DNA from 4 places in the Enterobacter sp. N5-15 genome. Region 2 is predicted to be linked to each of the others. Evidence: predicted binding sites of a transcription regulator. Region 2 holds the regulator's gene; each other region holds the start of a gene.
What was found. The regulator LexA, encoded in region 2, represses DNA repair genes until DNA is damaged. The targets are predictions, from matches to a motif close to TNCTGTATGTACATACAGNA.

Region 1 (2,203 bases), 1.8 Mb from region 2:
ACGACAAAGGCGCCTGGCTGCCAGCCTTTTCCGCGCAGGAACTGACTCAGGCGGTGCATGACAACCTGCGTAATCTGCAGTTGGACGTGCTGGACGTGGTGAATCTGCGGATCATGTTTAGCGCACACGGGCCGGCGGAAGGATCGATTGCTGAACCGCTCTCCACCCTGGCCGAATTACAGCAGCAGGGGCTGGTGCGGCATATTGGCCTGAGCAACGTCACGGCCACCCAGGTCGCGGAAGCGCAGAAGATGGTCCCGGTGGTGTGCGTGCAGAACATGTACAACATTGTGAACCGGGTGGATGACGCGCTGGTGGATCTGCTGGCACAGCAGGGGATTGCGTATGTGCCGTTCTTCCCGCTGGGCGGCTTTACGCCACTGCAATCTTCCGGGCTGAAAGCCGTCGCGGATTCACTGGGCGCCACGCCAATGCAGGTAGCGCTGGCATGGCTGCTGCAGCGTTCCCCGAATATTCTGCTGATCCCGGGCACCTCGTCCGTGGCGCATCTGCGGCAAAACCTCGCGGCGGCGGATCTGAAGTTACCGCCTGAAGCACTGGAAACGCTGAATTCGCTGTTAGATTAAACGTGATATGCGCAAAGCCCGAAGGGGGCCCCCGGCTTTGCGCGCTTAGGGTCCTGTCTGACTTTTCTGTCTGTGGAGCGCTAACGCTTCCGCCACAATCTCTTGCTTACTCTTACGCGTCTCAAAGGCGGTGGTTCTGATGTACTCCATCAGGTCGGGATCGATGCGGGCGCTCAGCATCCTGAGATCGGCCTCCTTTGCCAGACCGCGTGCAACACGCTTGTCTGGATAGTCACGGGCTGGCATGGAAATATTCTCCAGTAAGTCTTGTTAATTTGTGCTGTGAAATATGCTTATATCTGACTTTAAAGTCAATATGTAGTTAGTGCATAGTGATGTTATTTTTTATAAGTCATAAACCAGATGACTTTTATATGACTTATACTGTCAGGCCTGTTAACGGCGGGCGACGTTGCTCAATTAAAACCGCTCAAACTTCAACGCGTTTGGGTTCACCTCCGGAAATGACCTTGATCCTTGTCCATAATCCGTAATACTGTATTTATATACAGTATCTGGCGAGAAAGGCATTATGGACACTCTCTTTTCTTATCAACCAAAACAAATCATTGAATTACCTTTATTTTTAGAACGTGTTGCCTGTGGGTTTCCCAGCCCGGCGCAGGATTATGTGGAGGATCGTCTCGATCTTAACCGGCTGGCAGTAAGGCACCCCAGTGCGACCTATTTTATCAAGGTGAGTGGAGACTCCATGATTGGGGCGGGGATCGGCGACGGCGATCTGCTGGTGGTCGATCGTTCGTTAAATGCCGAACATGGGGATATCGTCGTGGCGTCGGTCGCCGGTGAGTTTACTGTGAAAGAGCTACAGACCCGTCCGGTTCTGAGACTTCTGCCGCATAATGCCCGCTATCAGCCGATTACCTTTCAGTCCGAAGAGGAGCTGCAGATCTTCGGCGTCGTCACCCACACGCTCAAAACGCATAAACATGTTCGCGCTGGTTGATGTGAATAGCTTCTATGCCTCCTGCGAGCGGGTATTCCGCCCCGATTTGGAGGGGAAACCCATCGTGGTGGTGTCCAATAACGACGGCTGCATTATTTCACTGTCGCGGGAGGCAAAGCAGTTCGGCATAAAAATGGGTGAGCCGTATTTTAAATTCAAAGAAAAGCTATACCCGTCGCGGGTTTACGTCTTTAGCTCGAACTATGCGCTGTATGCCGATCTCAGCAGTCGGGTCATGCAGACGCTGACCGATCTCGCCCCGGCAATAGAGATTTACTCCATCGATGAGGCGTTCGTGAACGTTTCTGGGGTCAGTCACTGCCTGTCACTGGAAGCGTTCGGTCACCAGATGCGCACGCAGGTCTTTAAAAATACGGGCTTAACCGTCGGCGTCGGTATTGCCCCGACAAAAACGCTGGCGAAGCTGGCCAACTATGCGGCGAAACGCTGGGCCAGCACGGGCGGCGTGGTCGATCTCTCAGGCCGCGAGCGGCAGCGTAAGCTGCTGGCAAAGGTTCCGGTAGAGGAGGTGTGGGGGGTAGGGCGGCGCATCACGAAAAAACTGAACGCGATGGGCATTACCACGGCGCTGGAGCTGGCGGAAGCGTCGTCCTGGGTCATTCGCAAACATTTCAACGTGGTACTGGAA
Region 2 (2,203 bases):
ATAGTCATGGAACAGCTTGATGGACTCTTCTTTTGGCGTGTAGTAGGTAAACACGCGCGGCCCGCCGTGAATGAACACGTAGCGCGGCAGTAAAGTGCCGTCAACTTCAAGCGGTTCAAGCGGGTCAGGTAAGTCATGCGCCAGACACTGGGCACGAAGCGTCAGTAAGTCTGCCTTCGAGTTATAAGGCAAAACGTACATAATAGGACGCGACGTATCGAGCCCTAATTCCAGCGCGGGTTCTGCTGGGATAGACTTGCTTTTTACCAGGATGCTTAATGGTAAATTAAGTAATTTGTAGTAAATTCGTGGCCAGCCGGACATAAACGATGTAAAGCCTCTGGTTAATAATGCAATTGCTGCGCAAGGATAACAGAAAGCGCGCAAAATTTCTGTTGTTACCCGTCATACTTCAGGCTGTAGCGAAACGCGCTACAGCTCCTGTTACTGACGCTTTTTTTCATAAAAGGTTCTTTTAATGGCCAATAATACCACTGGGTTAACGCGTATCATCAAAGCCGCCGGCTATTCGTGGAAAGGGTTCCGTGCTGCGTGGATCAACGAAGCCGCCTTTCGCCAGGAGGGCGTCGCCGCTATCATCGCGGTGATCATCGCCTGTTTCCTTGATGTTGATGCTATTACCCGCGTACTTCTTATCGGTTCCGTGCTTCTGGTGATGATAGTGGAAATTCTTAATAGCGCTATTGAAGCCGTTGTTGATCGCATTGGTTCAGATTTCCACGAGCTTTCTGGCCGCGCAAAAGACATGGGCTCTGCTGCCGTGTTGCTGGCGATTATCACTGCCGTTATCACCTGGGTCACGCTGCTTTGGTCACATTTCCGATGAGCCTCGAGGAATAATTAAGTCCCTGGTTTTTTGTGCAGTTTTTGGTTCCAAAATCGCCTTTGACTGTATATACTCACAGCATAACTGTATATACACCCAGGGGGCGGAATGAAAGCGTTAACGACCAGGCAGCAAGAGGTGTTTGATCTCATCCGGGATCATATCGGCCAGACGGGTATGCCACCCACGCGTGCGGAAATCGCGCAGCGTCTGGGCTTCCGTTCTCCGAATGCTGCCGAAGAACACCTGAAAGCGCTGGCGCGTAAGGGCGTGATTGAGATTGTTTCAGGCGCGTCACGTGGTATCCGCCTGCTGGTGGAAGAAGAGACGGGCATTCCGCTGGTGGGGCGCGTTGCTGCCGGTGAGCCTTTACTGGCACAGCAGCATATTGAAGGCCATTACCAGGTTGATCCAGCCATGTTCAAACCGAGCGCTGATTTCCTGCTGCGCGTCAGCGGTATGTCGATGAAAGACATCGGCATTCTTGACGGCGATCTGCTTGCGGTGCACAAAACGCAGGATGTGCGTAACGGCCAGGTGGTTGTCGCACGCATTGATGATGAAGTCACCGTCAAGCGTTTGAAAAAACAGGGGAACACCGTTCAGCTACTGCCTGAAAACAACGAGTTCTCCCCGATTGTGGTCGATCTCCGCGAACACAACTTCTCTATCGAAGGACTGGCGGTTGGGGTCATTCGCAACGGCGAATGGCTGTAACCTCTTCCTGACAGGCTATGGCGCCGCTGTAGCCTGCTTCATTCTCCACTCCCGGTATTTTTCATGTCACTGCTGACGGCATCCGATAAGGCATTGTGGCGTCTTGCTCTGCCGATGATTTTCTCCAATATTACCGTTCCCTTGCTCGGTCTGGTCGATACTGCCGTTATTGGTCACCTTGATTCGCCTGTTTATCTTGGCGGCGTGGCGATTGGCGCGACGGCAACCAGCTTCCTGTTTATGCTGCTGCTCTTTTTGCGCATGAGCACCACCGGACTCACGGCACAGGCTTATGGTGCAAAAGATCCGCTGCGTCTGGCGCGCGCGCTGGTGCAGCCGCTGATCCTTGCGCTTGGCGCGGGGCTGTTAATCGTTTTATTACGTGCGCCTCTTATCGACCTTGCGCTCCATGTTGTTGGCGGCAGCGAGGCGGTACTGGCGCAGGCGCGACGTTTCCTTGAAATCCGCTGGCTCAGCGCGCCCGCATCGCTGGCAAACCTGGTTCTGCTGGGGTGGCTACTGGGCGTTCAGTACGCACGCGCGCCGGTCATTTTGCTGGTGGTAGGCAACCTTCTCAACATTGTGCTGGATGTCTGGCTGGTAATGGGCCTACATATGAACGTGCAGGGCGCGGCGCTG
Region 3 (2,203 bases), 1.2 Mb from region 2:
CTAAAAAACGATGTTTTGCTTTGACAATCCCCTGCGCTTTTGCGAAAACATTCAAGGAAGAAAAAAAACCGCGTTAACCGTATGCCGCATAGGCATGCACGTAAATGCCATTTTTACCGGGTCAGTGAAATCTACGCATGGCGTGGACAGACGCCATACGTGATGTCGGTGACTGCCTTCGGGCAACGGTCTTCTTACCAACAGAACCCGAATCCGCATCGCGTCTAATACATAATCAGGCGATGTGATGACTAACGGGTACAGGCTCTGAACAGTGATGTGCACAGGGTCCAGGCAGGAGTAGGGAAGGAATACAGAGAGACAATAATAATGGTAGATAGCAAGAAGCGCCCTGGCAAAGATCTCGACCGTATCGATCGTAACATTCTTAATGAATTGCAAAAGGATGGGCGTATTTCCAACGTCGAGCTTTCAAAACGTGTGGGACTTTCCCCGACGCCGTGCCTTGAGCGTGTGCGCCGACTGGAAAGACAGGGTTTTATTCAGGGCTATACGGCTCTGCTGAACCCGCATTATCTGGATGCCTCACTTCTGGTATTTGTTGAGATTACTCTGAATCGTGGTGCGCCGGATGTGTTTGAGCAATTTAACTCCGCTGTACAAAAACTTGAAGAAATTCAAGAGTGTCACCTGGTATCCGGTGATTTCGACTACCTGTTGAAAACCCGTGTGCCTGATATGTCCGCCTACCGTAAGCTGCTGGGGGAAACCCTGCTGCGTCTGCCGGGCGTGAACGACACCCGTACATATGTGGTGATGGAAGAGGTCAAACAGAGCAATCGTCTGGTTATTAAGACGCGCTAACACGGAACAGGTGCAAAATCAGCGTAGTTTGATTACACTCCTGTTAATCCATACAGCAACAGTGCCGGGGAGTCCCGGCGCTGTTGTCCGTTTTAGCAAACAGGCAGGATATGCCTGATACCTGGAGAGCCTTTCTTGAGCCAGGAATACACTGAAGACAAAGAAGTCACACTATCGAAGCTAAGCAGCGGACGTCGTCTCCTCGAGGCTTTGCTGATTGTTATTGCCCTTTTTGCCGTCTGGCTGATGGCAGCCTTACTCAGTTTCAACCCCTCAGATCCCAGCTGGTCACAAACTGCATGGCATGAGCCTATCCATAATTTAGGCGGTGTTCCCGGTGCCTGGCTTGCGGACACGCTGTTTTTCATTTTCGGTGTGATGGCCTACACCCTTCCCGTCATTATCATTGGCGGATGCTGGTTTGCGTGGCGTCATCGTCAGAACGATGATTACATCGACTATTTCGCCGTGTCGCTGCGCCTGATTGGCGCGCTGGCGCTGATCCTCACCTCGTGCGGGCTGGCAGCGATAAATGCGGATGATATCTGGTACTTCGCCTCGGGCGGGGTGATTGGCAGCTTACTCAGTTCTGCGCTACAGCCGATGCTGCACAGCAGCGGCGGCACGCTGGCGCTGCTCTGCATCTGGGCGGCCGGGCTGACGTTGTTCACCGGCTGGTCCTGGGTGAGCATTGCCGAGAAAATTGGCAGTTTTATCCTCACCATTCTGACCTTCGCCAGCAACCGTACCCGCCGCGACGATACGTGGGTTGATGAAGACGAGTACGAAGATGAAGAGGAAGATGACGCGCCTGTGCAGCGTCGCGAGTCTCGTCGAGCGCGTATTCTGCGCGGCGCGCTGGCGCGTCGCCAGCGTGTTGCTGAGAAATTTGCCAACCCGCTGGGCCGTAAAACCGATGCGGCGCTCTTCTCCGGTAAACGCATGGATGAAGACGAGCAGGTGGCGTATCGCGCGGCGGGTGTCGCCGTCGATCCTGACGATGTGCTCTTCTCCGGCAGCCGGGCCACGCCGGGTGACTTCGACGAATACGATCCGCTGTTAAATGGCCACTCGGTTACCGAGCCGGTTGCAGCCGCCGCCGCCGCGACGACCGCTGCGCAGGCGTATGCCGCACCTGTCGACGCCGTGATGCCATCCGCGCCGGTTTCGCCGCCGGAATCCGTTATTCAGCAGCCTCAGGTTGACTGGCAGACAGCGCCTGGCGTTCACACGCCGGAGCCCGTTATCGCGCCTGAACCTGAAAGCTACATTCCTGTACAGCAGGAGCAGTGGCAGCAGCCGTATCAGCCGCCGCAGCCTGCGTATGAACCGCAAGATTACCCGCACTATGAACAGCCTGTGGCCCAACCTTATCAGG
Region 4 (2,203 bases), 1.3 Mb from region 2:
CGTCTTTTGTCGCCATAACGTAATCGCTGCTACAGCCCGATACGGCAAACGCTAAACCGACTGCTGAAACTAACACTGCCCATTTTTTCATCGTTATCGTCCTCATCTGGCGCGTATCAAATCATAATCTAGTATTAACCCGATATGGCGACTTGAGGAAGCGGTAAAATCTTAAAAAGCAGTCGATTATGTTTGAGAGCTCGCAAAATAAGTAAAAAACTATGTTTTTAACAGGAAATGACGTGCCAGGAGTGCGCCGGTGAAATTCTTTTTGAGATAAAAACCGCGCGGCAACGTCAGTATCGGCTCGCCCTGCGCGCCGATTGCCTCGGTAAGCGCTTTACTGTTGGCCGCTTTCGGGCGCAGTTGTAATACTTCTCCATGTCGGGCGGTGATGCGCTCTACCTGCCCAAGCACAATCATGTCCATCAGCTCCTCCCAGTCCAGCCGCAGCTGATGCTCTTCATCGTCGTTCGGGCTCCAGAGCAGCGGCGCGCCAACGCGACGCTCAGCCAGGGGGATCTGACGCTCACCTTCAACCGGTACCCACAGCACGCGCTTCAGCTTGTGGCGAACGTGGCTGGTTTCCCACGTTACGCCGGTGTTGCCGGTTAATGGCGCAACGCAGACGAAGGTGGTCTCAAGGGGCTTGCCCTGGCGGTCTACAGGGATGGTTTTTAACTCCACGCCAAGCGCTGCAAAATCCTGCTCGGGTTTGCTCCCTGCGCTGGCGCCCAGCCAAAGTTCAAGCAGCATGCCGATCCAGCCTTTATCCCTCTTCAGATCCTTCGGGATCTGAAGCCCTGCCATTGCCGCCAGTTCGCCAAGCGAAAAGCCTGCCAGACGCTGTGCCTGCTGTAGCAACCGGCCTTCGCTGGACGGCGGTGAGAGCAAGGGTGTAAGCGGATGCATGAAGGTAACCTTTTGATTAAAAAATAAACGAAGAAATTGTCCCCTGTGGATAGAGTTTAACTATTTCTGTACCAATATTCTATGTCTATGATTTATAGATTTTTTTATTGATTTGAAATCGTTTCACCTGAGTCAGAAAACCGGTTGTTCAAATCTGGTCACTGACAATGAACAGGATCTTACACCATGTTATCCACAGAAAAATGGGATAACTGGGCATAACCCTAACTACTGTTTCAATTTACAGCCTTGACGTGCGATGAAAATCGAATTTTCAAACAAATTGTGACTAACTTATTGGCACAATCTGTGGATAAAACCGACGCTGTTCGATCTTTCATCAGCACCACGATCCCTGATGTGACGATCGTCACGCTATTCTGTTTTGTGTTGAAGGATATACATTTAACTATATGAAAATAATTACATTATTTAATTCAGGTAAAAGAGAGAGCACGGCGGTGTTTTAGGTTGTTCATCGGTAATCAGACACTTCTTCACAACTATATCCACAGAAAAGGTGAATAAAATTCCCTTCACTGACTCTCATCTGTTTATAACTCAGCACTTATTTGTGAGTTATTCAAATGTTATTAGGCTGCAGCCCTGTAAGAGAGTGGTTTACCGCCTCCCTGTAGTGTGAAACAATCATTCATATATAAGGTTTAGTTTGGGGTAGTCCGGTGATTGATGACGATGGCTACCGCCCGAACGTAGGAATAGTAATTTGTAATCGTCAGGGCCAGGTAATGTGGGCCCGGCGATATGGTCAGCACTCCTGGCAGTTCCCGCAAGGCGGGATCAATCCAGGAGAGTCCCCAGAACAAGCGATGTACCGGGAGCTTTTTGAAGAGGTCGGTTTAAGCCGAAAAGATGTTCGCATCCTGGCTTCGACCCGCAACTGGTTGCGTTACAAGTTACCGAAACGTTTGGTGCGTTGGGACACAAAGCCGGTTTGTATCGGCCAGAAACAGAAGTGGTTTCTGTTGCAGTTGGTGGGCAACGATTCAGACATCAATATGCAAACCAGCAGTACGCCGGAGTTCGATGGCTGGCGCTGGGTGAGCTATTGGTATCCTGTTCGTCAGGTCGTGTCATTTAAACGCGATGTTTACCGTAGGGTGATGAAAGAGTTTGCAAGTGTGGTAATGCAGCTTCAGGAGATCCCGCCTAAGCCGCAGAGCGCACCTGCATGGCGACGTAAAAGAGGTTAAGCTACGCAAATCATGCTCACCCGCTTGCGAGAAATAGTCGAGAAGGTGGCCAGTGCTCCGCGTCTGAACGAGGCGCT

Region 1: a site for LexA is predicted at 1,082-1,101, ahead of umuD (translesion error-prone DNA polymerase V autoproteolytic subunit). Genes of this name have one in related genera too.
Region 3: a site for LexA is predicted at 864-883, ahead of AC2TE5_RS07315 (DNA translocase FtsK 4TM domain-containing protein). Genes of this name have one in related genera too.
Region 4: a site for LexA is predicted at 1,142-1,161, ahead of mutH (DNA mismatch repair endonuclease MutH). Genes of this name have one in related genera too.

Annotation. Positions count from the first base shown of each region.
Region 1 covers NZ_CM170150.1:2,091,502-2,093,704, forward strand. Annotated here, with positions in the region: gene AC2TE5_RS09975 (aldo/keto reductase family oxidoreductase) at 1-587, shown strand, start outside; gene AC2TE5_RS09980 (hypothetical protein) at 633-833, opposite strand; gene umuD (translesion error-prone DNA polymerase V autoproteolytic subunit) at 1,120-1,554, shown strand; gene umuC (translesion error-prone DNA polymerase V subunit UmuC) at 1,538-2,203, shown strand, end outside.
Region 2 covers NZ_CM170150.1:335,978-338,180, forward strand. Annotated here, with positions in the region: gene plsB (glycerol-3-phosphate 1-O-acyltransferase PlsB) at 1-324, opposite strand, end outside; gene AC2TE5_RS01545 (diacylglycerol kinase) at 479-847, shown strand; gene lexA (transcriptional repressor LexA) at 956-1,564, shown strand; gene dinF (MATE family efflux transporter DinF) at 1,628-2,203, shown strand, end outside.
Region 3 covers NZ_CM170150.1:1,561,192-1,563,394, forward strand. Annotated here, with positions in the region: gene lrp (leucine-responsive transcriptional regulator Lrp) at 331-825, shown strand; gene AC2TE5_RS07315 (DNA translocase FtsK 4TM domain-containing protein) at 961-2,203, shown strand, end outside.
Region 4 covers NZ_CM170150.1:3,902,770-3,904,972, reverse strand. Annotated here, with positions in the region: gene AC2TE5_RS18415 (YgdI/YgdR family lipoprotein) at 1-91, opposite strand, end outside; gene mutH (DNA mismatch repair endonuclease MutH) at 220-912, opposite strand; gene rppH (RNA pyrophosphohydrolase) at 1,596-2,126, shown strand; gene ptsP (phosphoenolpyruvate--protein phosphotransferase) at 2,139-2,203, shown strand, end outside.